One region of the Pradoshia sp. Z4_20 genome, then DNA from elsewhere that is predicted to be linked to it. Evidence: riboswitches for the same ligand, from Rfam matches in the RefSeq annotation. Region 1 holds a riboswitch; each other region holds the start of a gene.
The links. Region 1 has a riboswitch for cobalamin ahead of AC4BHP_RS05280 (anaerobic ribonucleoside triphosphate reductase). Riboswitches for the same ligand answer to the same signal wherever they lie in the genome.
Positions count from the first base shown of each region.

Region 2: another riboswitch for cobalamin. It lies ahead of AC4BHP_RS06450 (ABC transporter substrate-binding protein); the one in region 1 lies ahead of AC4BHP_RS05280 (anaerobic ribonucleoside triphosphate reductase).
Region 3: another riboswitch for cobalamin. It lies ahead of AC4BHP_RS16365 (FecCD family ABC transporter permease); the one in region 1 lies ahead of AC4BHP_RS05280 (anaerobic ribonucleoside triphosphate reductase).
Region 4: another riboswitch for cobalamin. It lies ahead of AC4BHP_RS11470 (ABC transporter substrate-binding protein); the one in region 1 lies ahead of AC4BHP_RS05280 (anaerobic ribonucleoside triphosphate reductase).

Region 1 is NZ_JBZAJD010000001.1:1,097,287-1,105,267, reverse strand. Features, by position in the region: gene AC4BHP_RS05290 (ribonucleoside-diphosphate reductase subunit alpha) at 1-301, opposite strand, end outside; gene nrdG (anaerobic ribonucleoside-triphosphate reductase activating protein) at 334-795, opposite strand; gene AC4BHP_RS05280 (anaerobic ribonucleoside triphosphate reductase) at 792-2,672, opposite strand; cobalamin riboswitch at 2,804-2,985, opposite strand; gene AC4BHP_RS05275 (DEAD/DEAH box helicase) at 3,072-5,312, opposite strand; gene AC4BHP_RS05270 (YueI family protein) at 5,478-5,933, opposite strand; gene AC4BHP_RS05265 (manganese-dependent inorganic pyrophosphatase) at 6,313-7,239, opposite strand; gene AC4BHP_RS05260 (DNA topoisomerase III) at 7,330-7,981, opposite strand, start outside.
Region 2 is NZ_JBZAJD010000002.1:97,525-105,505, reverse strand. Features, by position in the region: gene AC4BHP_RS06490 (YebC/PmpR family DNA-binding transcriptional regulator) at 1-349, shown strand, start outside; gene AC4BHP_RS06485 (ChaB family protein) at 458-658, shown strand; gene AC4BHP_RS06480 (hypothetical protein) at 687-995, opposite strand; gene AC4BHP_RS06475 (C40 family peptidase) at 1,178-1,954, opposite strand; gene AC4BHP_RS06470 (acylphosphatase) at 2,100-2,366, opposite strand; gene AC4BHP_RS06465 (histidine phosphatase family protein) at 2,628-3,170, shown strand; gene murG (undecaprenyldiphospho-muramoylpentapeptide beta-N-acetylglucosaminyltransferase) at 3,301-4,368, shown strand; gene AC4BHP_RS06455 (amidase) at 4,463-5,959, shown strand; cobalamin riboswitch at 6,104-6,283, shown strand; gene AC4BHP_RS06450 (ABC transporter substrate-binding protein) at 6,476-7,447, shown strand; gene AC4BHP_RS06445 (FecCD family ABC transporter permease) at 7,449-7,981, shown strand, end outside.
Region 3 is NZ_JBZAJD010000009.1:32,464-40,444, reverse strand. Features, by position in the region: gene AC4BHP_RS16385 (YtzC family protein) at 89-352, opposite strand; gene mnmL (tRNA modification radical SAM protein MnmL/YtqA) at 537-1,511, shown strand; gene mnmM (tRNA 5-(aminomethyl)-2-thiouridylate-methyltransferase MnmM) at 1,501-2,067, shown strand; gene AC4BHP_RS16370 (ABC transporter ATP-binding protein) at 2,109-2,900, opposite strand; gene AC4BHP_RS16365 (FecCD family ABC transporter permease) at 2,894-3,946, opposite strand; cobalamin riboswitch at 4,125-4,270, opposite strand; gene AC4BHP_RS16360 (LLM class flavin-dependent oxidoreductase) at 4,319-5,320, opposite strand; gene AC4BHP_RS16355 (tetraprenyl-beta-curcumene synthase family protein) at 5,348-6,430, opposite strand; gene AC4BHP_RS16350 (alpha/beta hydrolase) at 6,453-7,256, opposite strand; gene AC4BHP_RS16345 (gamma carbonic anhydrase) at 7,367-7,897, shown strand.
Region 4 is NZ_JBZAJD010000004.1:17,703-25,683, reverse strand. Features, by position in the region: gene AC4BHP_RS11505 (ABC transporter permease) at 303-1,259, shown strand; gene AC4BHP_RS11500 (iron chelate uptake ABC transporter family permease subunit) at 1,246-2,202, shown strand; gene AC4BHP_RS11495 (iron ABC transporter ATP-binding protein) at 2,199-2,963, shown strand; gene AC4BHP_RS11490 (siderophore ABC transporter substrate-binding protein) at 3,337-4,371, shown strand; gene AC4BHP_RS11485 (antibiotic biosynthesis monooxygenase family protein) at 4,433-4,765, shown strand; gene AC4BHP_RS11480 (polysaccharide deacetylase family protein) at 4,872-5,561, opposite strand; gene AC4BHP_RS11475 (DUF6509 family protein) at 5,712-6,014, shown strand; cobalamin riboswitch at 6,041-6,234, shown strand; gene AC4BHP_RS11470 (ABC transporter substrate-binding protein) at 6,345-7,310, shown strand; gene AC4BHP_RS11465 (TetR/AcrR family transcriptional regulator) at 7,463-7,981, shown strand, end outside.

The DNA.
Region 1 (7,981 bases):
CATATCCCCGGCTTTTTGAAGCTTTATCATATAACTGGTCTAAATAAATTGTTGCCGCTGCAAATGTCCAATCAGGCTCATCAGCAGAGATACGTTCTACGGCGCTGAGTACCAGTAAATTCACTAACTCTTCCTTGCTATAGTCAGACTTATACTCAAGTGCTGTCATGATTTTTTCTAAGTATTCCTCTGCTGAATAGATAGAAGTATAGGAATTAACACATTCCTTTATATATGTTTCTACACTTCTTAAATCTGTGACTTCCAGACTTTCATAGTTTGATTCGTAAGATACTGCCATCCTAATTTCCCCCTTATTAATTGCCGATCTATTCAAACAAAAAACTCCTGTAACGGTATAATTCTTTGATTTGAACTTCCGCGGAACGGTAAAGTTATATCCCTTTTGTCCAATTCGAATTTTCCATCAACCAATACATCACATAGAGACAATAATTTTTGATAAGATGTATTTGGATTGGAGAGAATCTCCTCTAAAGTAAAACCGCTGTAAATCCAAATATTTTTACCGCCTTCCTTCAAAAGCTTTGCCAGCTTAACTAGCTGATCTGCCTGAATAAACGGTTCCCCACCCGAAAATGTTACATCCGTCAGCGAATTGCTCATCAATTCTTTATAAATATCTTCTATGCTAATGTTTTTTCCGTTTCTTCCATTCCAGCTCTCAGGATTGTGGCAACCTTTACACTGATGAGGGCAGCCAGCAAAGAAAACGACTGATCTCATTCCTTCCCCATCGACAACACTGTCATGAATAATGTTCATTACTCTCATTGTCCATGCTTCACTCGATTCTTTTCTTCCTCAGCCTTGGCAGGATTCCATTTACTCATGTCCCCTACAAGATATCCCGTAATTCTTCTGATTCGTTCTATCTTTAACTCATCATCGTTATGGCAAACCAGGCATTGTTTTTCAATATATCCTTTGTAATTACACTGAAGACATCGATCAACCGGATGGTTAATGGACCCGTATCCTATATTGTTTTTAGCCATTGTACGAATAATCATATCCAACGCTTTTAGATTATGCTTTGGATCTCCATCAATTTCCACATACGTAATATGTCCCGCATTGCATAATTCATGGAAAGGAGCTTCCTTTTCAATTTTCTCGACTGTACGAATTGGGTAGTGAACTGGAATATGAAAGGAATTCGTATAATAGGCACGGTCCGTCACATTTTTAATAACGCCAAATTCTTTACGATCCCGTTTGACAAATTTTCCGCTCAGGCCCTCTGCAGGGGTAGCGATTAAGGAAAAGTTCATATTAAACTCTTCTGCCGCGTTATCTGCTTTCTTTCTCATAAATGATACAATTTCATAAGCCAAGTCGTATGCTTCCTCATTCTCCCCATGATGATAGCCAGTCAAGGCTTTAACACATTCCGCTAAACCGATAAAGCCAATTGATAGGGTCCCCTGTTTTAACAGCTCGCCTACTAATTGTTCTTCCTTCGCCTTTTTACTGCCTCTCCAAACACCTTGTGTATACAAAAATGAAAATTGGCTCACTTTCTTTTTTGCCTGATATTCATACCGATCAAATAACTGCCTGATGGCAATATTACAAATTTCATTTAGTTTTACGTAAAATTGTTCAATCGAATTAGATTGCAGCGCCAGTTTTACGAGGTTAATAGACGTAAAGGATAAATTGCCTCGGCCTATGCTGTTTTCTATCCCATGACGATTTCCCATAACCCTTGTGCGGCATCCCATATACGCAACCTCGGAATGATGTGTTCCATCATAATACTGATAATTAAAGTAACTATCTATAAAACTAAAATTCGGAAACAGCCTTTCCGCAGTTGTTTCAAGTGCTAATTGATAAAGGTCATAGTTTGGATCAGACTCGTCAAAATTAATACCAGTTTTCACTTTGAAAATCTGGATTGGAAATATGGGAGTTTCCCCATTACCTAAACCTGCGTTTGTAGCTAATAAAAGATTTCTAACAAGCATTCTGCCCTCTTTGGTTGTATCCGTTCCATAATTCACGGATACAAATGGAACTTGTCCGCCTCCGCGTGAATGCATGGAATTACAGTTATGGATAAATGCTTCACATGCCTGATAAACGGAACGCTCCGTTTCCTTCCATGCTGTTTGATGAAGCAACTCCTCATTCCATTCACAAGGATATTGCTTCAAACGTTTCACATGTTTTTTAAATGTTTTCTTTACATAGGGGGCTAGGTCCGCATCAAACATCGGAAACGATTGGCCGCCATGCTGCATATTTTGATTAGCCTGTATAATGATGGAAGCAAGCGCCATTGCACTGCCAATATCCTGCGGTGGTCTCATGGTACCGTGACCCGTATTAAAGCCTTTCTCAAGAAGATTCCCCAACGGAATTTGGCAGCAAGTTGTAGTACCAGTAGCATAAAAATCCAAATCATGCGGATAAAGGAGATTTTCATCAAACGCATGTCTTGCTTCATCAGAAAGTAAATTCTCCTTTGCATAATAGCGAGCACTTTCACTCGCAAACTTGCCCATTTGTCCCATTGGAGAGGAGGCATTCATATTGGCATTTTCATTGACCAACTCCAAATTATTCAGATGAACTATTTCTTCAAATGATTTTAATAATTCGTCTACTGGAGTTTCTGTCAATTTACTCTTTTCAGTAACCATTGGCTTCATAATATTTCCCTCCACGCAAAAAATCCCATTGCCTAAAATAAGCAATGGGAAAAGAAATAATAACAAGATTGAAAGACCAAAAATGCTATTTCATCCGTTCCACCCTCATTGCTCCCGATAAAGGCAAACCAGTGAAAAAGGCAGGTCTCCTGACTCATGCTTCACTTTACTCTAAGTCCTTCCCATAGATTTCTCTACAGTGGTTTACTTATTTCATCAGCATATACAGTTGCGGGTACAGTTCCGGATTTTAACCGGATTCCCTATTAAGTCGTAATACGACACCTTAAACACGTTAAACTCAATATATAGTATTTTAAATTAAAAATAATAACAACATATAGAATTATAAATCTTATATGTGAAAATAGCAACTAAAATTCCGACAATTTATTTAGGCAATTGCTGGAGAAATTGATTGATAAATGCTTCGGATTCCAATCGAATTCCAATGTATGGCGGATGAACACGTTTATTGGCTTCAAGAGGAACCCCCAACCACAATACTTTTTGGTCAAGGATGACAAATGTGAAGCTTGGCCCATTCTGAAGATGGATATCCGGATCCAAATAGGAATGGGAATCTGGAGAATACATCATCAGTCTTGTTCTTGAGTTCCTCGTCTTCACTCTTTGAACAAAATCCGATGATAACACACTGGAATTTGGCAAGGAAAGGATAATGGAAGATTGGGCTTTTTTTAAATCCTGATAGAACCCTTCCAAATTTCTTGCATAAATCCATTGTAATTTTGGATGATGGTTGGCAATCCATTTGCCTATTTGATCCATATTGACCATTTGATTCCGTTTCATTTGATATTGAACGAGCTGATGAAGAGTTTTTGTATGCGAAACTTTTGATTCTATAAACTCCACATCGCTGACATGAATCAGTTTCCCTTTTGTTCTGGTAATTGCAACATTTAACAGCCGTTCACTTTCCCTGCCCGTTAAAAGCATCCCTGCCCGATTTTGCGGATAACTATCAACACTATCAAATACCATTACTTCCCGTTCACTTCCCTGGAAACGATGGACAGTGGCCGCCAATATATCATGCAGGCCGTTCTCTTCCTCATATAGATCTTTAATTAATGTTTCCATCAATTGTGCCTGCGCACGATAAGGGGTTGCATAACCGATTGATTTACTCCCATTGCTGTAGGCTTCATGAATAACCTGAAAGGATAACAATAGATTCATCAAATTCATTCTAGAACCAGAGGAAGTGCCCGTAAAGCAGTGTTCCCCTGTGAAGCTCGTATTTAACAGTACGGAAGCACGATCTACAAAAGGTGTCTTTGAAACGATATCTTTTTTATTTATATGAACACTTGGATGATCGCCAACCAGTGAATTATAAACATATTGGTTCGTAAAAGCGGAGATATCCGGATGCATTCTCCTCTGTTCCTTTAATAAAAACAAATGAGTATGAAGTTTTCCCCCACGTGCAATATCAGCTACACCGGCACGATGGAAGATGTCCTCCTTCAGCCAGCGGTCTACAAGCTCTCCCCTCGAAACCGCAATAGGAGGTAATTGCTTAAAATCCCCACAAATAATACAACGCTTGGCAAGTGCGCCGGCAAAGGCAATTTGCGGGATAAAGGCCATACTGGCTTCATCAATGATAACTAGATCATACTCTTGTTCAAAAATACTCGGGTCCATTGCTGCTTTCGCCAAGGTAGTCCCAACAATGAAGGCATTTTTGACTAAATGAATTTCTTTTTGCCTTATTTTCTCTAAGATTCTGCCCAGTTTTTTTTCAAGGTCAAGAAGCTGCTCCGAGTCACGTACGCTAAAAAACAGAGACAGATCTTTTTTTAGCAGTTTCTTTTCTTCATTAATCGAATCCCTTTCCTTCACTAAATGTCCATCATGACTTTCCAATAATTTAGCCGGCAATATATCCCCATGCATCAGAAGACCCTCACCAGTTTGAGAGCCGTAACGTAAAATATCTCCTTCATGAAAACGATCCGCTCGTTTAACAAATGCCGTAATTTCGGCAAGCAGGACATCCACAGCCTGATTACTGTGAGAGAGAACTAATATACGTTTCTTTTTAAAATATTTATTGGCTGCCGTTCGTGCTAAAGTATACGTTTTTCCTGTACCAGGCGGTCCCCAAACATATGTGACCGGGTTATATTTTGATCTGGCATATAATTCGCGTACCGCGCTTTTACTTGTTTTGTCCGTTCGTTTATCAGGCATGGAAGGCTCCATGATCCGTTTAACCCGACTTCTTTTCCGCTTACTTTTCCTGATATCATCCAGTCTTTCAATCAGCTGATCTAAAAGTTCCCATGGGTCATGATAAATCGTAGCCTCTTCAATCAATTCACCTATTGATTGTTCAAGAGACAGAAGCAAACTATTGCCCTCAGAGGATAGGATTCTGGCATCAAACCGACTCCCGCCCCATTCCAGCTTAGCAATCGTTCCAACAGGTATACGCAAAATACTGGATGACTCAAAATAGTACGTAAAAGAATCACCTGACATAATCTTATTGCCATTCATCAGGTGATAGCGGGTACTTCCATATTTTTTTAAATACTGAATCTCTTCTTCAAGTGCTTCCTGCCATTCTTCAATATACTCTTGTGTTGAATTCATTCTTTGTGCCCCTCAAATCATAAACCTAAATTATCTCTAATTTGATAACTATACCATACAAACTAAAACTAGAATAGTCGATGGCACATACTCACCTAACCGAAACATGCATCCAGACACCGTATTGTTTCTCGTATTAAGGGGTGCACAGTTATGACATTTTGTTTATGATTTTTTTGTAAAGAGTTGCTTAAGTGATTCAAAAAAACCTGTCTTTTTTTCTGTCTCCTCAGTATTAGTTTCTTCCTGTGCCGGTTCTTCTAATGTAATGTTATCGTTATTAATTGCATGATCATAGGCCAATACCAAACCATTAGGTGAATTATAGTCTTTATTGGTCACGATTTTAAATTGAATCCCATGTTCATCTGCTGCTTTAACGAATTTCGATAGATGGGAATAATTAATGTGGCCATTTAAATAAAGCTTAGCGCCCTTATTTTTTTTCAATAGGTCAATAAATCCATGTGGGATTTGTTTTTGAAAAACCTGAGCCTGTGTTAATGCGACAACCACACGTTCACGTAAGCTCCCAAGAAATTCTTTCCGTTCAGCAGGCTTTATTTCTTTAACGCCATGTATCCCTTCCTGTAAGTAATCATCTACTGTTTTCTTATTCATTTTATTTCCTCCTTGAATACTAATTAACATATGTAAATCGTTCTTAACTTGAGCTTATGTATTAGTTTGGTTAAATGCCTTCTCAACGATTCCCTATTCGGAAAACCTGATTATTATCTTTACTATTTTTTGATTGATCTGCCTGCATTATGTATTTTAAAGCTCGCTATTTGTGTACCATTATTGATATGTCCAATCGACACTCTGGATATGAATATATAAAAAGGCACCTGTTAAAAACAGGTGCCTTGTTCGAAAAAATTGAGGCGAGTCACCACACTCCACATAGTGTGTACCATAAGGTATGTGCTCGACTTACACAATTCAGCTCATCGCATATATTAATATAACATCATGCCAGAAATTTTGCAAGTAAAATTTACGATAATGCTTCTGTTAATGCTGGAACTACCTGTTTCTTACGGGAAACAACCCCTTTTAGAACAGCTGTATTATTTACCAATGTTACATGGAAAGCTTTTTCAACAGCTGCAGCTTTATCACCAATAGCAAGGGCAACAGAATCATTTGTTAAGATATCTGTCACAACTAATAGGAATAAATCCAGACCCTTTTCATTAATAGCTGCCTGCATAGCTGCTTCGAGTTCAGCTTGCTTCGCCATTACATCGTTTGTATCAACTGCATTCACTTGTGCAATTTCCACTTTTGATGTGCCCATGGAGAACTCTTTAGCATCCAAAGAAATTAATTCTGCAATAGTTTTCTTGCTTAAATCTGCTCCAGCTTTTAACATTTCCAATCCGTATTCTTCTGCATTAACACCAGCTATTTCAGCCAATTCTTTTGCAGCAGCAACATCTTGCTCTGTGCAAGTTGGAGATTTAAATAATAAAGAATCAGAAATAATAGCGGATAACATTAAGCCAGCTACTTCTTTTTTGATTTGAATTCCGTTTTCTTTGTATAGCTTATTTAAAATGGTTGCTGTACATCCAACCGGCTCAGCACGGTAATACAATGGATCAGCTGTTTCGAAATTTGCAATACGGTGGTGATCAATAACCTCTAATACTCGAACCTGATCGATATCATCCGCACTTTGCTGTCTTTCATTGTGGTCTACAAGAATAACTTCCTGTGTTTCTTCCGCAACCTTCTCAACCAAACGGGGAGCTGCCACTTTAAATGTATCAAGTGCATATTGTGTTTCACCATTAATCGCACCAAGTCGAATCGGTTCTGCTTCAACACCCAACTCTTTTTTTAATTCAGCATAAGCGATTGCTGAACAAATTGTGTCAGTATCTGGATTTTTATGTCCAAAAATCAATACTTTACTCATTTACAAAAACTCCCTTAATATAATATGTACTCCATTTACCAGCGCAAATGGAAACTTCTTCGACCATTATACCTGAATGCACAAAAATTTTTAAGTTTTTGGAGCAATTTCATTTGAAAACAGGAAATTAATTTTACCGTCCTTCCATTCAATCGCCGCGTCAAATGATTTTTCTCCTTTTTTAAACCCTTTTATGACATTGGTTTTCCCATCTTTTAATAATTTCTGCATATTGGTTTGGGAAATCTTTTTTCCAAGGATTTTTTTCGAAAATGTAAATTTACACTGGTTTTGCTTATAATTCGCACATCCATAAAATTCACCCTTATCGACTATATCCCCTTTACACAGCGGACAGGCGCCTACCTTTTTCCCTGTTGTAAACTTAGAAGAGGTACGTTCAATCGTTTCAACCTTTAATCCTGTAAAATCCCAGGTTTCAAAGCCTTTTACAGCATCCTCAATAATCTTCCCCGTTAATTTCTTTGTCTGCTCCATAAATTGAGCAGCTGATGCTTTCCCTTGCCCGATTTCGGCCAAGCGCTGCTCCCATTTAGCTGTCATTTCAGGTGAAGCCAATATCTCGTCGCCTATCGCTCTGATCAACACTTTCGCTTTATCAGTCGCAAATACTTGATTCTTTTTAACATCTATATATTTTCTATCCTTCAGCATCGTAATAATTCCCGCTCTTGTTGCCTCCGTTCCCAGTCCTTCTGATTTCATTAGCACTTTTTCGAGT
Region 2 (7,981 bases), on a different contig from region 1:
CGGATCTGTTGCCTATATGTTTGATGCTACAGCAGTTTTTGGTATTGAAGGGAAAACATCTGATGAAGTGCTTGAATTGCTAATGGAAGCAGATATAGATGTTCGTGATATCCTGGAAGAAGATGAGGCGGTTATCATCTATGCAGAACCGCATCAATTCCATGCTGTTCAAGAAGCATTGAAAAATGTGGGAATTACAGAATTCACTGTGGCAGAGCTTACCATGCTTGCTCAAAATGATGTAACATTGGATCCAGATGCACAGGCGCAATTTGAAAAAATGATTGATGCAATTGAAGATTTAGAGGATGTTCAGCAAGTTTATCATAATGTTGATCTTGGTGAATAATTTTATTTAATGTCTCTCCGGGGTATTCCTTTGGAGAGACTTTTTGTTTAAAGAAGGGGGATACAAGGTAATAAAATGTTAAAACATTTATTACTGGAGGTTTATCATATGCCCTACAAATCTGTTAGTGAACTCCCAGATTCCGTAAAGGACTCGTTACCGCATCATGCTCAGGAAATATTTAAAGAAGCCTTTAATTCGGCAAGAGAAGAATATGATGAAGAAGAAACAGCTTTTAAAGTAGCCTGGAGTGCGGTGAAAAATAAATACAAGAAAAACGATGATGGCGAATGGGTAGAAAAAGAATAGGCTAATTTAAGAGGAATACTCCTTTCGATTATGGAGTATTCCTTGTTTTTTCATAAAGAATTTTTAAATCATAAAATTTAGGGTGATTTAATAAATGAAGATTATCTGATAAGAGAATTTCTTTTAGGGCATCTTCCTTTGAAATGGGGTAGCCAATGCTTTCTTGTTCAATCCATTGCCTTTGTTCAATAATCAGATAGCTGCCATCTTCCAAGCATGATATTCCTTTATGATAGGATAAGCCATCATTTAGTTGCTCCCAGTAATCTCGTTCAGTTTCTCCTTGAATGGATGCAAATAGTATATGTAATGGGTCATTTCCAAATACTTTAGCCATCTGACAATCTCCTTACATAACCGATTTAAGAATATGATGTCCGAATGATATTCAGCTATACGGCTAATTCCTAATTGTATAAATTTAGATAAATCCTCAAATAATGAAATCATAATTCAGAAGAAAAAATAAAAAATCGGCAAGCAATAGTAGCTTACCGATTTTGATTGATAAAGATATGCTTATAGGCTTCTTGCACCTAAGTATTTTGGTTTCCAATAGGATGATGTCATATCAGCCTGTACAACACCGCTGGAGCCAGCGTGGATGAATTTATTGTTTCCAACATAGATTCCCATATGAGAAGCACCGGAAGTATATGTTTCAAAGAATACAAAGTCACCTACAGAAGGTGTGTTTACTTTCTTCATAGTAGAGAAGTAAGTTGCTGTGTTAGTACGTGTAAAGCTTGGGCGTTCTTGTTTAACGATATAGTAAATGAACCCGCTGCAATCGAATCCTGATGGTGTTGTTCCACCCCATTTATAAGGAGTGCCAATTAAACTTTTTGCCGTAGCAACCATGCGCTCAGCTTCTGATTTTGTAACCGTACTGCCTGAAGTGGTACCAGTTGAAGTAGTTGATTTGCTTACAACCAATACTTGTCCAACATAAATGGTGTCGCTTTTTAAATTATTCCAAGATTTTAAGTTTGCAACAGTTGTATTATAGGTATTTGCAATTTTCCATAAAGAATCACCGGATTTTACTGTATATTTCTTTGTAGAAGTGCTTGCAGTCGTATTTTCACCAATATTAAGTGTTTGACCTATGTAAATAGTATCAGACGTTAGGTTGTTTTCCTTTTTGATTGCAGACACAGTAGTATTATATTTAACTGCTAATTTCCATAAAGAATCACCTTTAGAAACTGTGACGGTAGCAGCAGAAGCAGCACCAGCAAAAATAGAAGACGCCAGGACAGCGGTAGCAGTAATAGATAAAACTTTATTCTTCATGTTGACCCCCACTAAACTTAGTAAAATTTTAAAGTACTAGCCTAGTGTAGTAGATTCGACAAAAAATTACTAGGTATGTTTCCTAAATGTAACAAAACAGAAAGTTTATTGTAATAAAAGTGAGTTTTCTGTGTTTTGGATAAGTTTACTTAATTGTAAAATTTTTATATTCAGTAGCGACCTGAGTGTTAACCTCTACATGGTTTATTCGACTATATTTTGGGCCTATTCTAATTTTGCCAAGAAAATGATCCAATGCTTCTTCTGTTCCTTGTGCAACAATTTCTACATCACCATTTACTAAATTACGCACCCACCCATGTATATCATAATCTTTTGCTGTAAGCAGAGTAAAATAGCGAAATCCTACACCTTGAACAATCCCAGAGACAATTATGTGATATTGCTTCATTATTTATCCTCCTATTCTGATATATAGATAGAATCCCAATATCTTTAATCCCAAGCATCTCAAATATTTAGAATTTACATGAGTGTACAAGACTAGGTGCTTCAGCACTACTTGTTTTAAGAATTCATATTTCTATATTTTAATGGTACTTATTTTTTATTTAACTATCAACAATAGGATGACGTACTAACCAAAGCTCTAATGGAATTCCTTATATGGTAGAATATAGTAAATAAAATTTATAGGGAGTAGGAGAGTGTCGTGTTGAAATACATATATTTAGTTCGACATTGTGAGGCTACCGGACAGGGTTCTGAATGTGATTTAACAGAAAAAGGGAAAATACGGGCGAGGGAACTAGCTGATTTTTTTAACTCTATTTCAATAGAGCGTATAGTCTGCAGTCCATATAAAAGGGCAATTGAGTCTTCTGAAGCAATTGCTGAAGAAAAGAATATACAGCTCGAATATGATGATCGTTTAAAGGAACGGATCTTATCTGGACATGATTTACCTGATTGGAAAAATAGATTATACCAATCGTTTTTGGAACGTGATGTTAAATTAGCCGGAGGAGAATCCAGCAATGAGGCTGCTAAAAGAGGTTTTACTGTAATAAAGGAGGCATTGGATAGCGAGAATCTCAATATATTAATCGTAACACATGGTAACTTACTGACTTTAATCCTAAATCATCTGGATGAATCCTTTGGTTACGAAACTTGGTTGGGTCTGACTAATCCGGATGTGTATTGTTTAAAGATAGATGAGGATCAAAGCAATATCACAAGGGTGTGGAAGTAAGTCACTGATGACATCTCCGTTTTTGATTAGCAAGGTGAATAGGAGAGAATAAAATTTAGATTTCATGTCTTAGCATACATATTAATGGTTACTTTCCATGACTCGTTTAAATTTGTCGGAGGTTTATAAAATGAAAAAAAGAATCATTTTAACAGGTGGGGGATCAACTGGGCATGTTGCTGTCAATTTGGCGCTCATTCCCTATTTGATTGAAAGGGATTGGGAGATTTACTATATAGGATCTAAAGAGGGAATTGAAGTCTCTTTGATAAAGGAGTTTGATCGTGTCACTTATTTTCCAATATCCACAGGTAAACTTCGCAGATATATGGATATAAAAAATGTAAAAGACCCTTTTAATATTTTGAAAGGCTTTATGCAATCAAGAAAGATTATTAAGCGATTACAGCCGTCCATAATCTTTTCAAAAGGTGGCTTTGTTTCCGTTCCTGTCATTCTTGCTGCGGCGAGTAGAAAAGTACCGATCATTTCGCATGAGTCAGACATTACACCAGGGTTGGCCAATAAGCTATCATTGCCTTTTGTTCAAAAAATTTGTTATACCTTTCCGGAGGCTAAAAATCATATTCCTGCAGAAAAGTCTTTTTTCTTAGGGCCCATCGTAAGAGATGAACTGCGTCAGGGTGACCCATCGATTGGAATGAAAATATGCCAATTTAATACAAGGAAACCTGGATTATTGATCATGGGAGGCAGTCAGGGTTCTGAAGCAGTGAATAAGGCTGTGCGTAAGGACTTGGATCGATTGCTCAAAACCTTTAATGTCATTCATTTATGCGGAAAAGGAAAGGTAGATTCCACCCTACATCGTGATGGATATGCTCAGTTTGAATATATTAACCAAGGCTTGGCAGATATATTGGCTATGACAGCTGTGGCTGTTTCAAGGGCCGGTTCAAATTCCATTTTTGAATTTTTAAGTTTAAAAATTCCAATGGTCTTAATCCCGTTATCAAGGAAAGCCAGCAGAGGCGATCAAATCATGAATGCTGAATCATTTAAAAAGCAGGGTTTTGCCTATGTTATTGAAGAGGATGAGCTTTCGTTAAACACGTTAGCTGATAAGGTAGAAACTATATTTAAAAACAAACAGATGATTATCGATAAAATGAACAATTTTGAGGAAGAAGATGGACTGGAACGCTTGTATGAATTGATTGATACCTATAAAATTTAATGTTGAAATGATAAGTATTATTCTATATACGAAAAAAGCATTAAAACAGAACACTAAACAGGATTTGTAGCCAAAAAGTAGGAGTGTCGGAGCAATGAATCTTAAATGTTATACCCAATATGATGGACTTGGGTTAGCGAAGCTTGTAAAGGAAAAACAAGTATCCGCAATAGAATTAATAGAGGACGCATTTGAACAAATAAATGAACTAAATCCTAAAACAAATGCAGTTGTTCGAACTAGATTCGAAAAGGCAATGATGGAAACTGGAAAGTCTGAATCTATATACGGACCTTTTGCAGGAGTACCTATCTTATTAAAAGACTTATCACAATCTATTAAAGGCGAACCGATTACAGCGGGTTCAAAATTACATGTAAATCGGATTGCTAAACGGGATTCTAATTTTGTGAAAAAAATTCGTGAGGCAGGATTTGTCATTATTGGACAGACGAGTTCTCCGGAGTTTGGTCTGAAAAATATTACTGAGCCAGCTGTATATGGAGCGACACGTAATCCATGGAACCTGCAGCATTCATCGGGTGGATCAAGCGGCGGAGCATCAGCCAGTATAACTTCAGGTATGGTCCCAATTAGCGGTGCCAGTGATGGCGGCGGCTCTATTCGTATACCGGCATCATTCACTGGATTAGTAGGCTTGAAGCCAACAAGGGGAAGGACACCCGTTGGTCCAGGTGTGGGCCGCCAATGGCATGGAGCTGCGGTAGATTTTGCCTTAACCAAAACGGTTCGTGATAGTGCAGCTATGCTGGATGCCTTGCAAATCATTCAGCCGGATACTGCCTTTCAGGTACCTTTATATAATGGGAGCTATTTGAAGGAGCTTTCGAATCCATTGAAAGAAAGGTTTAAAATTGCTTTTTCCACAAAGTCTCCGGTGGGAACACCCGTTAGTGAAGAAGCTGTAGAAGCGGTACATAAGACAGTCAAATGGCTGGAACAGGCAGGGTTCACCGTTGAAGAATGTGATAATGGGGTAGATGGAATCCGCCTTATGGAAAATTACTATATTATGAATAGCGGAGAAATGGCAGCAGATATACTGTCCATTGAGGAAGCCATTGGACGGCCGATTACCGTTAATGATATAGAGATAGTCACATGGGTACTCAGAACTGCCGGGCAGAATGTATCAGCTGTTCAATTTACACGCAGTTTAGCTGAATGGGATACGGCAGCTGCACAAATGGCCAGGTTCAATGAGGATTATGATTTGTATTTGACGCCGGCAACAGCTTTCTCAGCTCCAAAGGTGGGCGAATTGACGCATACGGATGAACAGAGCTTGCAGTTATTGAAAGTAAATGAACTAAAACCCTCTGAACAGTTAGCAATGGTCTATGAAATGTTTAAACCAAGTTTAACGTATACGCCTTTTACACAGTTGGCGAACATCATCGGACAGCCTGCGATTAGCTTGCCTGTTCATATGACAGATTCTGGCTTACCCCTTGGAGTGCAATTGATGGCTCCAAAGGGAAGGGAAGATTGGCTTCTTAAAATAGGAGCGTTGTTAGAGCAATCCGATATATGGGTTGGACAGAAAGGGAATCCATATATTGGATGGTGATAAAAGTGATAGATCGACTAGAAGATGCGTGTAATTCAGTTGGTCAATTAGAACAGTCATTTCACTTGTTTAAATTTATGTGAATTCCTATATATCAAAAATATCTTCCGTTTACATTTTCAACATGATATATTAATAGTACGAAAATTTAAAACAATCATAAGTGCTCACTTTTGTGAGGTAAAAGGGAATCCAGTGTAAATCTGGAACAGCCCCCGCTACTGTAAGAGCTGATGAAATCACGTGACCACCTTTAAAAGAGGGAAGGTGTGAGAGTAAAGTGAAGCTCAGAGTCAGGAAACCTGCTTATGAATGTGTATTGCTTACTTTTCGGTGGGAAAAGGGATGGCGAACGTAGAGATGATTGTGTCTTTGCGCTGATTTTGACAGCGTTTTTTTGTCTGTGCATGAATCAAGCCTGTTTTCCTTAATCGGGAAGACAGGCTTTTTTATGTTTAATATTTCAGCGTAAATTCGCTAAATATAAATAAATTTTGAAAAAGGGAGAATAGTGAGATGAAAAAGATTGCAAGCTTATCACTTTTGGTGTTCTTATCCGTTTTTGCATTGTTTGCATGCGGAAATGATGAGACAGTAAACAACCAGGAAAAAGAAACAAACCAGGAAACAAGTGAGTATCCGAAAACCTTAACAGACGGTCGTGGGGAAGAGGTGACCCTTAAAGAAAAACCTTCAAGGATTGTTTCGACCACATTGGCTATTGATGAATATTTATTGCCTTTGGTTGATGAGGAGCGGATTGCCGCGGTAACGAAAATGTCTACAGACTCAGGGATTTCGAATGTAGCAGATCTAACAGATGGAATTGATACAAAAATTGAATCAGTCACATCTGAATTGGTGCTGTCACTTCAGCCTGATTTAGTGCTGATTCCTTCCTATGTAGATCCTGAGGTTCTTAAACAAATTGATGCTGCAGACATCACCACCTACCAACTTAAAGATGATTCCTCTATATCAGGTGTATTGGATGGTCTAATGGAGGTTGGTACCATTGTTGGCGAGGAAGATAAAGCAGAAGAAATCATAGCTGATGTCAAAAAGAGGATGTCAGATTTACAAACGAAAGCAAAAGCACAAACAGATAAAAAACGAGTGGTTTACTGGACACAGCAAAATTCTTCAGTTACTGAGAATACTACAATAGGAGAAATCATCACCTTAGCAGGCGGGATAAATGCCATTACAGAAGCGGGCATTACCGGTGAAGAGTATCCTGATTATCCAAATCTTTCAAAGGAAAAATTAGTTGAGATAAATCCAGATGTGATTATTACAAGCGATTGGCAGTATGACGGTTCAAAAGCAACATTCGTCGAGGAATGGCAAAAGGATCCGGCACTTAAAAATCTTAAAGCCTTTAAGAATAATGAAGTGCATGTGATAGAAAGCGCAAATTTAACAACGGCTTCCCATTTTGTGATTGAGGGAGCAGAAGATATTTATCAAGTTTTATATGGAGAATAATATGGTTTGTAAACAGTCTAAACAGGTTCTTATTTTTGGAATCCTGATTTGTTCCTTGCTCGTATCGTTACTTTTAGCAACCATGTATGGCGGGGTCATCGTTCCATTTACGGAAACTGTGAAAGTATTACTCTCACTGCTTCCATTTATAGAGTTTGACTATAACCCAATGTATGAAACAATCCTTGTGCAGATTCGCCTGGGGCGGGTTGTTGTGGCTGGATTAGTCGGGGCAGCCTTGGCAATATCGGGAGTCGTGATGCAAAGTGTGTTTCGCAACCCGATGGCTGACCCCGGCATAATTGGTGTTTCATCAGGTGGAGCATTCGGAGGTGTACTGGCCATCTATTTTGGTTTGGCCGCGATCCATTCTCTTTTCGTCCCATTAATGGGCTTTATCCTGGCTGCATTGACTTTGTTTGCAATTTATATGATTGCGACCAATCAAGGAAGGACCTCAGTACTGACATTGCTGCTGACGGGTATTGCGATTAGTTCTTTTTTATCAGCCTGTACCTCTCTGCTAATCTCTTT
Region 3 (7,981 bases), on a different contig from region 1:
ACCGGCCTCGATATCTTGATTATTAATGCCATTCGAGTCTTTTGTTCAGGGTTGTTATGTTAGAACGTCTCCGCATAGTGAATACCCCTTAGCGTCTGCGAACAACCATTGCATGCTGAATATCCTGAACCTGTATTTTCATACGGTTCAACATATCACGCTGTTGATCATTTGCACTATGATCCATTGCTTCTAACTCATTAAATGAATTTTCCAATCTGACCAATGCCTCAGTATATCCTGCTTCATTGTAATGCTCCTGTTTTGCAGACTCCTTATATTGCTCTTCTGCGAATTCAATTGCATTAGTACATCGCTCCATACACTCACCCATGGATTTTCGTGTAGCCAAAGATACCCTCTCCTTTTTTCATTGGATTGGTTTACAAAAGCTCATCCATTATCCATTATGCCCCTTTGAAATTGAAAAGATTAATGATTTTTAAATAGCTGCTAATAATAGTCAATTGGAAAGTATACATCAGCATGGTAAAATGGAGTTTATGTTCTTGAAATCTAAACAGGGGGTTTTTGTAATGAAACAGGTTAACCCTTTTCAATATGCTAGTGACGACAAACGTTATCATACATGGAATTATCATCTCCGCAATCAATTTGGTCACAAGGTATTTAAAGTAGCTCTTGATGGTGGATTTGATTGTCCAAATCGTGATGGCACGGTAGCTTTTGGTGGCTGTACATTTTGCAGTGCCGCTGGATCCGGTGATTTTGCCGGCAATCGTGCTGAAGATCTGCAAAAACAATTTGCCGATATAAAAGCAAAAATGCACCAAAAATGGAAGGACGGCAAGTATATGGCCTATTTCCAGGCTTATACAAATACCCATGCACCAGTCGAGGTGTTACGGGAAAAATTCGAAACCGTCATGAACGAGGAAGGTGTAGTCGGATTATCCATTGCCACTCGTCCAGACTGTCTGCCTGATGATGTTGTAGAATATTTAGCTGAATTAAATGAACGTACTTACCTGTGGGTTGAGCTTGGTCTGCAAACTGTTCACGAGAAAACAGCTAATATCATAAACCGTGCACATGATTATCCAACCTATGTAGAGGGAGTAAACAAACTTCGGAAACACGGTATACGCATTTGCAGCCATATTATTAATGGATTGCCGCTTGAAACTCCAGAAATGATGATGGAGACAGCTAAAGAAGTTGCTAAACTGGATGTACAGGGAATTAAAATTCACCTATTGCATCTCTTAAAGGGCACTCCAATGGTAAAACAATACGAAAAAGGAATGCTGGAATTCCTTTCGTTAGATGAATATGTCAATCTTGTCTGTGATCAGTTGGAGATCCTTCCGCCTGAAATGATTGTCCATCGTATTACCGGTGACGGTCCGATTGATTTGATGGTTGGACCAATGTGGAGCGTTAATAAATGGGAAGTATTAAATGCTATCGATGCTGAATTAAAGCGTCGCAATAGTTATCAAGGTAAATTTTATGTGCCAAGTAAGGATGCTGTCATAAATGAAGCTTGATCGTATCCTTCCCTTCGCAAGACTATTGCTTGAAAAAGCAGTTAAACCTGGTGATATAGCCATTGATTGTACGATGGGCAATGGGCATGACACCGTATTTTTAGCAAATTTAACTGGTCCGGATGGACATGTATACAGCTTCGACATTCAGGAATCTGCCTTGCAAAAAACGGAAGAGAGACTGATGACAAATGAGCTTCAGGAGCGGGTAACACTAATTCATGCAGGTCATGAGCGTTTACAGGAATTTATCCCAACTGGCAAATCTGTTACAGGCGCAATCTTTAATTTAGGCTATTTGCCTGGCGGCGATAAAGAAATTATTACAACCGCTCCTACTACGATTCAGGCTGTAACGTCATTACTCAAAATTATGGAGCCTGAAGGCATCATAGTTCTTGTCATCTATCACGGTCATCCCGGCGGAGACATTGAACGTGACGAATTAATCAAATTCGTTACAGAGCTTCCACAGGATACGGCCCATGTGCTGGAATACCGATTTATGAATCAAAAAAACAATCCGCCATTTATTATCGCTATCGAAAAACGTTAAAAAAGTGTGAGCTTATGGATGCTCACACTTTTTATATATAATCATTTAAAGTTCTCAGGGGTAAAAAAGATCTGCGGTGTTCCCGTAATAGGATGAGGGCGACTTACCAAATCTACCTCGTATACAGATGAAAGCAATGTTTCATCATAAAGTAAATCTATTCCACCCTCCGCCACCTTCCTTCCATCCTTAAGCAAAGCACATCTATCTGCATATAAAGCTGCCATGTTTAAATCATGGAGGATGGCGACAATCGTCAGCCCATTTTGAAGCTGGAGCCTCTTTAATAAATTTAACAATTCGATTGTATGCTTTACATCCAGATGATTTGTAGGTTCATCGAGAAACAGGAGCTTTGGCTGCTGGGCCAAAGCCTTTGCTAAAAGGACACGTTGCTTTTCCCCTCCGCTTAATGACGAAAAGTATGTATACTTAAATTTCAGCGTGTTTGTCTGAGCAAGACACTCATCAACAATTGCGTAATCCTCACTACGGTAATGATTAAAAAATCCCTTCTCCTGATAAGGATACCTGCCTAATAGTACGATTTCTTCCACCGTAAAATCTATACCCACCATATGTTCCTGACTTAACACGGCAGCAATTTTAGCCAATTCTCCGGTTTTATAGGATGAGGTCCTTTTCCCATTAATGATTGAAGTCCCTTCTTTATATTCCATTTTTCCCAATATACTTTTAATCAATGTCGTCTTACCGCTTCCATTTGGACCAAGAAGAGCAAAAAATTCTCCGCTCTCAACCTTAATAGATAAGTCCTGAAGCACTTGCTTATTTTTATGATAGCCTGCACTGAGGCTCCCTACGGTTAACATGTCAAATTCCTTCTTTTTATGCGTTCTTTAATCAGTAAGATTGTAAATACAGGTGCACCGATTAAGGCAGTAATGACACCGATTGGTAATTCCTGCGGGTTGATAATCGTACGTGCAATCAAGTCAGCCAATACGAGATATCCACCTCCAATAATCATGGATAATGGCAGTAAGTGGCGATGATCAGCACCAGCAAGAAGGCGAACAAGATGTGGAATAACCAGTCCAACAAAGCCAATAGCTCCTGATACGGCAACTGCTGCACCCGTTAATAGTCCAGCCCCGATAATAATGATTATTTTCTTTCGTTTCACATCGATACCATTATATTGAGCGGATTGATCTCCAAGAGCCATCCCATTTAGTTCACGATAATGATATAAAATTATGGAAGCTCCTATAATAAAAAAGGGAATCAATATACTGACGTGTCCCCAATTTTTCATAGCCACACTGCCCATCAGCCAGTTTAATACTTCCCTCATTTGATCTCCTGAGGATAGCGCAATGATAAGTGAGACCACAGCGCCAATGAATGAATTCATAATTATACCGGCTAAAATAATGGTCTCATTTGCATAGGTAACACTAGCTGCCTTTGTAATACCAAATACAATAAACAAGGTTATAAAACTAAACACGATTGCAACAAGCGGCAATGTGAACTGACCAAAAAGAGCAAATTCGATATTAAAGAATAGAACAATCACTGCCCCAACCGATGCACCGGAAGAAATTCCAATAGTATATGGATCAGCGAGTGGATTTTGCAAAAGCCCCTGAAAGGCAGCACCGGCAAGTGCCAGTGAGGCACCCACAAATAAAGCGATTAATACCCGGGGTAATCGTATATTCCAAATAATCATTTCTATATTTTTTGGACCGGTATAGAAGGATTCCTGGCCGGTCACGTTCTTCAAGAGAATCCCAAGAATATCTTTAAATGACATGTCCACGCTGCCTATAAACAGGCCGAGCAACGCAGCGAGCAGCAAAAACAGGATACTCCCAAAATAAATACCGGTTGTTCTATTTTTATTATTCATAACTTATACTTCAATTCCTCTTTACTCCTGGCGGCGAACCTCGGATTATTCATGCACTTTAAAACAAGATTATAAGCTACAACACATAAAAAATCCTTAGCTCAGGATGGTATTGAGCTAAGGATTCACTTTTTCACGCCTGTGAATACAATAAGCCTACTTTTCCCTCCGAAAAATAAGTACTAAAACTCTAAAAGCAGGTTTCCTGGCTTTTACTAAATCAGACTTGTGATTTAGTAAGTACAGTAGCGGGGGCTGCAACGGATTTGAACCGTTTTCCCTTTTACCCTCGTGTACCGAGGCACTTTTAAAGTGATTTATTAGATTTTATTCTTATTCTAATAGATTGATTGACTAATGGCAAATCCACTATTATTTCAACAGTTCTTTGGCAATTAATCTGAAGGAGTTTTCTTTAGCCTCGTATGAATGGGTGATTGTCACAAGCATAATTTCATCTGTAAAGAAGCGTTCACTCAGCTCTCTAATTTTTTCTCCAATCATTTTAGGAGAACCGATAATCATCTTGCTTCTGTTGTAATCAATCCGAGCTTTCTCAAACTGCGATAATGACATTTCATGAATTTCTTTTGGGTGAGGTGTTCCCTCTCTTATAATTCCCTGTGAAAGAAACAGCATCGATAAATCCAATGAACCAGCCAGATATTCTGCCTCTTCGTCCGATTCCGCACAAACTGTAAATACAGTAACCATACCTGATGGATTCTGTACTAACTCTGTAGGTCGAAATGCTTCATGGTAATGCTTCATATTTTCTTCAGCATATTCACTGTTAATAAACAAAGCAAAATTATAGGGTATACCCTTATGAGCTGCAAGAGCTGCGCTAGATGAACTAGATCCAAGCATCCACAATTCCGGCGGAGATGTAATGGTAGGTGTCGCCGATAACCCATATAGAGGATGCAATTCCGGTATTTGATCATAGAGATACCAGGATAACTCATCTACCTGGTCAGGAAAACGATGCAGTTCCTGTACTCTCCCCTCCTGCAACGCTCGCGTTGCTCTTGGCATCCCTCCAGGAGCCCTGCCGATTCCCAAATCTATTCTTCCTGGAGCTAAACCAGATAATACTCTGAAGTTTTCAGCTACTTTATAAGCACTGTAGTGAGGCAGCATAACACCGCCTGTTCCAACTCTTATTTTATCTGTTTGAGCAGCAATCCATGTTGCCAATATCTCAGGGGAAGATCCTGCCAAGCCTTGACTATCATGATGCTCGCTGACCCAAAATCTTGAGTATCCCCACTCCTCAGCCAATTTTGCCAGTTTGACCGTATTAGCAAGTGCCTGCTCTGAAGGCTCTCCAACAGAGCGCGGTGACTGGTCTAGAATACTTAATTTCACCATTTTGCTCCATCCCCTTAGTATTGAATGCTAGACTCGCCTATTCTTTTTCATTCTCTTAAACGCATGATACAGCTTACTATTCCAATAAAAGAAATACGCTGAACGGCCACCCAGGCTTAACATTTTTTTAGTATATTGCTTAACCGACAACTGGTCTTTCACCTTGGAATCGGCTAGATAAATACCCAATAATCCCTGGTTAATCATGCTGTGGAACTTGCTGTCCGGTATTTTTGTGACATCTAAATTGGCTTTTTCAACAAAATAACAAAGTCTATCAATCAGTTGCTCTTCCGTTTCGTAATAAAAACAGAAATTTAAATCGTCGCCTTGGCGATCCTCCTCCTGATCAATAAAATAGTCCAACATAATATGCAATCCTTGCACATAAGGAAAATAAGATTCATATATGTCTTTCCCCAAATGTTCAGTAAAATTATCACGCACTGCATATGAAACTAAACAAAAGATGCCCAGAGTAGATCCTGCACAAGCACTGAATTCATACCATGACAAACCTTCTGGAAGCTGCTGTTTATTTTCATTGAACCAGGTTTCTAATCTATGTACCCGTTCTTCCCACGTAACATGCTTATGTATTTGTAAATCACAATAAAAGGTGCAAAGCTTTTTCAAAAAAGGCTCGATATGTTGATAATGCACCATATTTGAAAGAACAGATTGACAGGTTTTTACTAACTCGACTAAATACCCGCCATCTTCCTGCTCCTCTCTGAGTTCATAATAATTTCTCGTCAGGGCCTCCGGATTAAGAGCATCCTTCATAGATTGATGCAATAGCGTAAAATCATTAGGATCAAGTGAGGTACTGCGGTCACATAGATTATCAAGATAATCACTGATTGTTTGATACGCAACAATAAATCGAATGACATCATCTTTTTTTTCACCTGCTGCGAGAGCTAATATAGAACCACCCTCGCAATGAAAAGTTTTGTGGGCAATACTGGATAAGGCCTGTGTACGCAGCTCTTCATTAGGGATTTTTTCTGCCTTTGCCTGCCAACTCGCGAGTTCCCGATGAACAACTGGAAATACATTTCTGTATACATTCTTTACTAAGCTGATATCACTAGTGGGTAATTTCATTTGTGTCCCATCTCCTAACCCCTTAAACGATATACCCTATATTGCGCAATCTCGCTTCAATAAAGCTCTTTGCATATAGAAATACATCTTCTCTCTCTGGCTCATTAAATATTTCATGATACAGCTTAGGCCATTCTTTATAATGCTTTTCGGATGCCGGAAAGTAGTTAAACCATTCTCTAACCATAGCCTTGTCCACTATTTTGTCGTCCCCTGCCTGCATAACAAGAACAGGAATATCCGGGAAATCCTCATCAAAATCAAAGGCATCCTTCATAGCTGAAATTAATTCACGATACCATCTGACTGATACACTTGTGATGTAGAGTGAATCGTTCAAATCAAATTCAATAACTTCTGGATTTCTCGTTGCCATTTCAACCGTTAATCCTGAAGGTTTTTTATATGTAGGATAAACAAGATTTAAAACCTTTGACATGGATTCAAGTAATTTTGGAGGATGAATTAATGTTCCAAAGCATGGTGAAGATAGGATAATACCCGCTAAATTATATTCTTTAAGTTGAAGCATGTTAATGATGATGAGTCCTCCCATGCTATGACCCAGCATGAATACAGGCAAACCAAATGTATAAGCCTCGTTCACCCATGAATCAACCTCATCAATATAATCCTCAAATGAATCAATATGCCCTCGATTTGCACGTGAAGTCATTCCCTGACCTGGCAAATCTCCAATAATTACGTGATACCCTTCTGATAGCCATCTTTCAATTAACCATTTATATCTGCCTGAATGCTCCATGGCGCCGTGAACAATCACGATTACACCATAGGCTTTCCCCTCAGCTTCCCACTTTTTCATAGATGAACTCCTCCTGTATGATGTTTAGCTTTATTTTATTTACACTGTACCGCTTTATATGTACACTTTTATTAACTATCTATTTTACAGTAGAAAACGGAGGTTTTGTAATGAAATTATATCAATATATAGATAAAATTCCTTCCATCGATCAAACTGCTTATTTAGCGGATCATGTAGTTATCAGTGGTGATGTCACAATCGGTGAAAATTCAAGTGTTTGGTTTAACACAGTCATTAGAGGTGATGTCGCTCCTGTGATTATCGGTAAAAATGTTAATATTCAAGATAACTCAGTCCTCCATCAAAGTCCCAACAACCCATTAGTACTGGAAGATAATGTAACGATAGGCCATCAAGTCATTCTCCATAGTTGCCATGTGAAGAAAAATGCTTTGATTGGGATGGGCTCCATTATTCTTGACGGAGCTGAAATAGGAGAAGGTGCCTTCATCGGTGCAGGCAGTTTAGTATCTCAAGGTAAAAAAATCCCACCAAACACACTCGCTTTCGGCAGACCTGCTAAAGTAATTCGTGAATTAACAGATGATGATCGTAAAGACATGGAAAGAATAAATAAGGAATACGCAGAAAAAGCACGCTATTATTCAAGTATACAACCTTTAAAAGAGAATAACTAATTATCATTCCTCATTAGGGTATACTCTTTATTGTATACCCATTCCCTTTATTATTTAGCTATAAATGATACACCTTTTTAAAAT
Region 4 (7,981 bases), on a different contig from region 1:
AAGTAGGAGTTTAAATGGATTTCACCTGTAACTTAGTAGGAATGCCTTTTTTGAGTTTTTATTACAAAAGCCTAAGTTGATGAAACCTTTCAGCGATCGTTGGGTTAAAGGAATATTATTTTAGAAGCAATTTTACAGGTGCTTAAAATCGTTACAATTTTCCTGAATTTTCATTTTATCATTGGTAATGATTATCACTAGATGTTGATTTTACTATTTTCATTGACTATAATTAAAGACGACTCAATAATGATTATCATTATCAGTAATGTTGTTGAGAAACTAATTTGATGGGGATTGCAATGAGACTATGGATGTTAGTATTAGTAACTATTATCCTATCCTTTATTTCGCTATTTATAGGGGCTATTGATATTAAACCGAGTGATTTACTAGATTTAGATTCAGACAAGACGCAAATCTTCTTGATGAGTCGATTACCACGGTTAATGGCCATTATTTTAGCTGGTGCAGGAATGGGAATTGCGGGCTTAATTATGCAAAGCTTAAGCCGAAACAAGTTTGTATCACCGACAACGGCTGGTACGCTAGATGCAGCAAAACTAGGTGTCATTGTCTCTATGGTGTTTTTTACTAATATGTCCTATATGGGGCAAATACTATTTAGTTTTGCATTCGCATTAATTGGTACATTTATTTTTATGAATTTACTTGAGCGCATTAAATTCAAAGATGTCATATTCGTCCCTCTTATCGGAATTATGTACGGTAATATCATCGGGGCGATTTCAACATTCATTGGATATGAAGCGGATGTTCTGCAAAATGTAGATACGTTTTTCTTGGGGAGTTTTACCTTGATCGTTTCAGGACGCTATGAACTGTTGTATGTAGCGGTTCCAGCAATTATCATTGCTTATCTATATGCAAATAAATTCACAGTAGCTGGTATGGGTGAGGATTTTGCGAAAAACCTGGGTTTAAGTTATCGTACAGTGTTAAACATTGGTCTAGTTATCGTAGCGGTAATTTCTACAACAGTCATTTTAACGGTAGGGATTATTCCGTTTTTAGGGTTGATTGTACCAAATCTGGTTTCCCTTTATCTGGGCGATAATTTACGTAAAACAATCCCTCATACAATATTCATGGGGGCGGCATTCTTATTGGCATGTGATATTCTAAGCCGATTGATTGTCCATCCATATGAGATACCTGTAAATACTACAGTTGCAGTAATTGGCAGTGCGATCTTCTTAATTATGTTGTTTAGGGGGAAAGCATATGCGAAAAAATAGTGTAAAGCTAATTATTTTAGCTGTTATTGCAATTGGATGTATGGCTTTATTTGCTTTCTATAATATTCAGGGCGGTTTTAGTTACGCCTTTCCAAAGCGTATTGAGCGCATAGTTGCTATGGTTATTACCGGAACGGCAATTGCGTATGCAAGTGTTATATTCCAAACCATTACACATAACCGTTTATTAACACCATCTGTTATGGGGATCGACTCGATGTATGAAGTCGTTCAAACTGTCATTTATTTTACGGCAGGGTCGGCTTCAATCTTCGTTGTAAGCCGTTACTTAAACTTTAGTGTAGCAATCATTGCGATGGTAGTATTCGCATTGATTTTGTATCGTTTTTTATTCAGGGCAGATAAATATCCAATTTTTCTTCTATTATTAGCAGGTATGATACTTGGAACATTACTCGGAAGTCTGGTAACGTTCATGCAAGTTCTAATTGATCCTGTGGAATATGAAAGTTTGCAAGCTCGCTTGTTTGCCAGCTTTATGAACGTGAAGACGGAATTACTGAGCATTGCTATTGTTATTTTATGTACCGCCTTTATATATGGCTATCGGTTATTACGTGATTTAGATGTTGTATCACTAGGTCGAGATAACGCGATTAATCTTGGTGTCGCCTATGATAAAATCGTGCTGAAAGTGCTGATTCTATCGTCTATTTTAATCGCTACTTCTACCGCACTGGTTGGACCTGTAACATTTTTAGGATTAATTGTGGCGAATTTAGCCTATCAATATTTGGCTACATATAAGCATTCGATATTAATCATTGGGGCAAGCTTGATCAGTATTATTGCGCTTGTCGGAGGACAATTTCTTGTTCAGCATGTTTTCCATTTGAATACAACGATTAGTGTCGTTATTAACTTTGTCGGTGGGATTTACTTTATTTACTTATTACTAAGGGAAAGTAGGAAAGCAGGATGATTGATATTAAAGGGCTTTCTAAAAGCTTTGGGAAAAAATCTGTTATTGAAAATGTAACATTGCAAATCCAACCAAGAGCTATCACTTCTTTTATTGGTCCAAATGGCGCTGGTAAATCAACGTTATTATCAATGGTGAGCCGTCTCTTAGATGCTGATACAGGTGAAGTATTTTTAGATCAAACTGACGTTAAGAAAATGAAATCAGATGCTTTTGCAAAGCGGGTGGCTATTTTAAGGCAGACCAATCACTTGAATATTCGTTTAACCGTACGCGAGCTTGTTTCTTTTGGACGCTATCCATATTCAAAAGGGCGGCTGAATGCAGATGATGAACGAATTGTAGACCAAGCACTGGAGTATTTAAATTTAACAGATATGCAGGATAAGCTGTTGGATGAGTTATCAGGCGGTCAAAAACAACGTGCCTTTATTTCAATGGTTATTGCACAAGATACGGATTATATTTTATTAGATGAGCCATTAAACAATCTGGATATGAAACACTCTGTGCAAATTATGAAAATACTGCGCAAGCTGGTAGATGAGTTAGGGAAAACGGTTGTAATTGTCTTGCATGATATCAACTTTGCTTCTGTATACTCTGATCGCATAGTGGCGTTAAAGGATGGGCGTCTGATAAAGGACGGTCCAGCGCATGAGATTATTAACTCAGAATCCTTGCGTGATGTATATGACATGCATATTCCTGTACAAGAGCAAGATGGATGTCGTATATGTGTATACTTTAATTCACATTAGATTCTAAAATAGATTCTGGCCTTATATTTTTGGAACAATTGACAGCAGCAAAATCTTGTTCAAGTTAAGGGTCATACACTTAAGTTTCCATGAGGACTCTAAAATAGATTTTATTTTGGAGTCTTTTTTTTGTTAAGTATTTCTTTCGATAAGGATTTTTTATCTGATATTTAACTTTTTAAGGGGAGAAAATCACGAGAAGAATACGTAGTCATCTATGTCTAATTCTCGTTGGATCAGATGAAATAATAAAATTATTATCAAACACTTCAAAAGTGTTGACATATTTTGTGATTCTCATTTAGAATGAGAATGTCGATTGAAAATGATAATCGTTTTCAATTGAAGTACATATTTAGGGGGAGAACGAAGAATGAAGAAGTGGAAAATTTTAACTGCTATGGCGGCGTTAACATTAGCGCTGACAGCTTGTAATACAGGCGATGAGTCAACAACAGGGGACTCTTCTGAGACAAAACAAACAGAAGAAAAAGGAACTACTGAAAGTTCTAAATTCCCAATGACAGTATCTTCCTTAACCGATTCTCGTGAAGACGAAGAAGGTAAAACAACTACTTTTGAAGAAGTAAAATTAGATAAAATGCCAGAACGCATTGTAGCTCTTGATTATGGCTTTTTAGATACACTTGATGCATTAGGTGTTGAAGGAATCGTAGGCGTAGCTGCTGGTGGCGGTAAAGGAAATATGCCAGCGCATTTAAAAGAAAAATATGTTGCTGAGGGTGTTGCCGATGTTGGTACACTAAAGCAAATCGATTTTGAAGCAGTAGCAGCTGCTGAGCCGGATGTTATTTTCATCTCTGGTCGTCAAACACCATTTTATGAACAATTAAAAGAAATCACACCTAACGTTATTTTCATTGGTTCTGACAATGATAATTACATAGAGGCTGTATATGAAACAGTTGATTTAGCAGCTCAAATCTTTGATAAAGAAGAAAAAGGCAAAGAATTGAAAGCTTCATTACAAGAAAAAGTTGATGCAGTAAAAGAAAAAGCTGCTGGTTATGAAAATGCATTGGTAGCGATGTACAATGACAAGAAAATCTCCGGTTTCGACAATGGTGAAGATTCACGTTTCGCATATGTATATAATGACTTTGGCTTCAAGCCAGCAACAACTGATATCGAAGCATCTTCCCACGGTTCTGATTTCTCTTATGAGTCAATCCTTTCTGTTGATCCAGAAGTATTGTTAATTATCGACCGTACTGCTTCTGATGTAGAAACAATTAAAAAAGATATTGAAAATGATATTATCAAAAAAACTAGTGCTTACAAAGAAGGCAAAATTGTCTACTTAGACGGTGTTAACTGGTACTTCTCAAGTAACGGTGTAACGACTGAAGCAGAAAAATTAGATGAAATCTTAAATGAATTAAAATAATCTTCATAACAAGGAGCATGTCTCAAGTGGGGCATGCTCCTTTAATAAGGAGCGATTAGGTATGTTTGTTCAAATTCGTAAATGGATAGTGACAGAGGGCAATTCAGGCAAGGTATTGGAACGCTTCAAAAAGAAGCCAGATCAAGGTCCGTCGTTAATTGAGCAGCGTGAAGGCTTTATAAGTCGGGAGTTGTTAGTGAAAAAAACAACGCGTGGGGAAGAAGAAGTTGTCATGATTATCCGCTGGGAATCAGAGGAAGCATGGAAAGCATGGGAAAAGAGTCCTGAGCATATCGCTGGTCATAAAGCGAAAATCAAGGAGCACGGAGGTAAGCCTCCAAAGCCGGAATACGTAATCAATATGGAACATGGCAATTACATTGTAGTCGAATAAAAAAACAAAACGCCCCTAAATAAGGGCGTTTGTTTTATAATGTAAACCTTATTTCAAGTTAGAAAAGAAGCGTTACAGAATGATGGCCAGCAATTGTTTATCATTTTTAAAATTCAAAAGTTGGTGTGGACTCATCCATTATTTTAAAGGTGTATCCTTTATGTTTCAGACGGCGAATGATTTCCGGAAGCCCATCCACGATTGTTGTATTGCCGTTAAAATCATGCAGGAGGATATAGAGATTTTCTTTTTCACCTACCCCTTGCATAATTAATTTAAGTAATTTTTTTTCTGGAATTGGAGGATTTAATCCATCGTTAGCATCGCAGTTCCAATCATAATATTTATATCCTCTTTTTATTACCTCAGTCTTTAATTGATCCATTAAATCAGTCCCGGCATATTGTTTTGCGACATAGTTATTGGAGCCGCCGGGGAATCGTAGGATTTTCGGGCTTACGCCTACTTCCCTTTCCAAAAATTCTTCCAGTTGAGTAATGTCTTTAAAAAAAGTATCCTTGGATCGATAGATTTTGGAATAATTATGAGAATAGGAATGCAGTCCAAGAGCGTGTCCATTTTTTACGATATCTTTATATAAATACATATGTCCCGGGCTGGCTGTTCCCGTTACAAAAAAGGTTGCCTTAACATCCTGAACTTTGAGGATATCGAGGATTTCCTGTGTGATGTTTGAGGGACCATCATCAAAACTGAGGTAGGCTGTCTTTGCAAATGTTTCAGATGGAATAAGAAGCTGGATAATGAGCAATGTGAGAACAGATAGAGTACGCATAATAAACTCCTATGGATTAAGTGATTTTAATATAGTTTTTGATTCTTGTTAAAAAATATTCCTAAACGGAGTTGAATAATTGGGTAAAATGTTTAATAAAGAGATTGAACATGTATAATAGACATAAGCATTTTAGAAAGGTTGATAAAGATGATCGAGATACAAAGTTATACAGTTGAGAAACTGGAAGACCCGTTTGGTATCCTTTCTGGAGAAAGGTTCGAATATGTACTGGAGATTTCCGTTCCCGAGGAAGATGAACTATATACCGATAAGGGTCTTCTGTTGCGTGTTATATATGTAATGGATGAAAATCAGGACCAAATTTCAAAATATGAGTTTATAGAAAGTGAAACACAAAGTATTTTGGATTTTGAGCTTGAGGAAGATGAATTATCGATGGTTTTACAATTTTGCAGGGAACATACTGATGTTGAATATGAAGAAGAATGAAGATAGCTGATTATATAAAAAATATAAATATTGAATAGTGTAAGAGTGCCTTATTTATTAGGATAATAGGGAAACCGGTGCAAATCCGGTGCAGCCCCCGCTACTGTATACGCGGATGAAATGATTTGTAAACCACCGGCTCTTTGTTTAGAGCATGGGAAGGTAAATCAGAGTAAATTGATGCGTCAGCCAGGAGACCTGCTCTTTCTTTTGTATGTACTATTTTTCGGAGGGAAAAGTAGGCGTCCAATCCTGTTATTATAATGTGGATTTTCGCCTTAGCTTTTTTCGAGCTAAGGCTTTTTTATTATGTTGGAAAGGGGAATAACTATGCTAAAAAAGCAAAACTATTTATTTTTATTTATGCTAATGCTTACGCTATCTATGTTAATGTTTGGGTGTTCGTCAACTGAAGATGACTCAAACCAGAAGAAAGAGGTTTCTGAATCAACGTCCACAGCCTTTCCTGTTGAGGTAAGGGATGGATCCGGAGAAAGCATCAAGATTGAGGAAAAGCCGGACACGATCGTATCCTTGCTGCCAAGCAATACTGAAACGGCCTATGCACTAGGTCTTGGAGAGAAAATCATTGGTGTATCAGATTATTGTAATTTTCCTACAGAAGCTGCTGACAAACCTAAGGTCGGCGGGTTAGAAATCAATATTGAAAAAGTGTTGGAATTAAATCCGGATCTTTTATTGCTTTCTGCCAGTCATTTTAATAATGCTAAGGATACCATTAAACAATTCCAGACAGCTGGTATTGATGTTATTATCGTACCTGACGCCAATTCGTTTGATGGTGCATATGGAACAATTGAATTGATTGCTAAAGCAACCGGAACATCAGACAAAGCTGATGAAATTATTTCGGATATGAAAAAAGAAGTAGCAGAAATTAAAGAGAAAGCAAGTGCTATAAAAGATAAGAAGAAGGTTTGGATTGAAGTATCTTCCTCACCGGATTTATATACAGCGGCTAACGGAACCTATATAGACGAAATGCTTGATATCATTCAGGCAGAGAATATTGCCGCTGATCAAGAGGGTTGGGTAACAATGAATGAAGAACAAGTCATTGATCGCAATCCTGATGTTATTCTTACTACATATGGCTATTATATTGAAAATCCAGAAGAAAAGGTATATGGAAGAAAAGCTTGGTCCGAGGTACCTGCCGTTCAAAATAAGCAGGTTTATGATGTAGATAATGACACAGTGTCAAGACCGGGACCACGTTTAACAGAAGGCTTGCAATTGATAGCTGAAAAAATCTATCCTGAAATATTTAAATAAACATTTTCATTTAAGAGCCGCCCATTTTACTTTGGGAGGCTCTTTTTTTGTTGAAGAAAATAAATTAAATTTTCTAACAATTTTGTTGAAATTTCCCTTTTGTGTAGGTATGATGATACCAATACGTATTCGTACTCACACATGGGATTGGAATGATAAGAATGTTATATGTAAATGACCTGCCGACCGAAGCAAGAGATAAAATGCTATATGCAGCCCTGCAATTATTCACTACAAGAGGTTACAAGAATACATCAGTTCTGGACATAGTTGAGTATGCACATGTCTCGAAAACAACGTTCTACCAACAATTCGGCAATAAAGAGACTTTGATTGTTGCACTTTGTGAAAGTTTGATTGGAGAAGTTGCAGAAGAGATTAAGCTTGCAGCTTTACGGGAACCACGCATTGGTTATAAAGCATATGCCGGAATTCTTCGCTATTTGGAAATTTGCTTTTCCAATAAGGCTGTTGCCAATTTTATTTTACTCGAATCAGTCGGAGTTTCTTTCGAAGTAGAACTGGTCAGACGAGAAGCACTTAAAAGTTTCGCAGATCTTATCTTTTTTTTTGCTTACCAGGAGTTTCCGGAGAATGTGAATGAACAGGAAGTTAGGATCATCTCTCAGGCAATGGTTGGAGCAATCAATGAGGTCGTCATTCAAAAATTC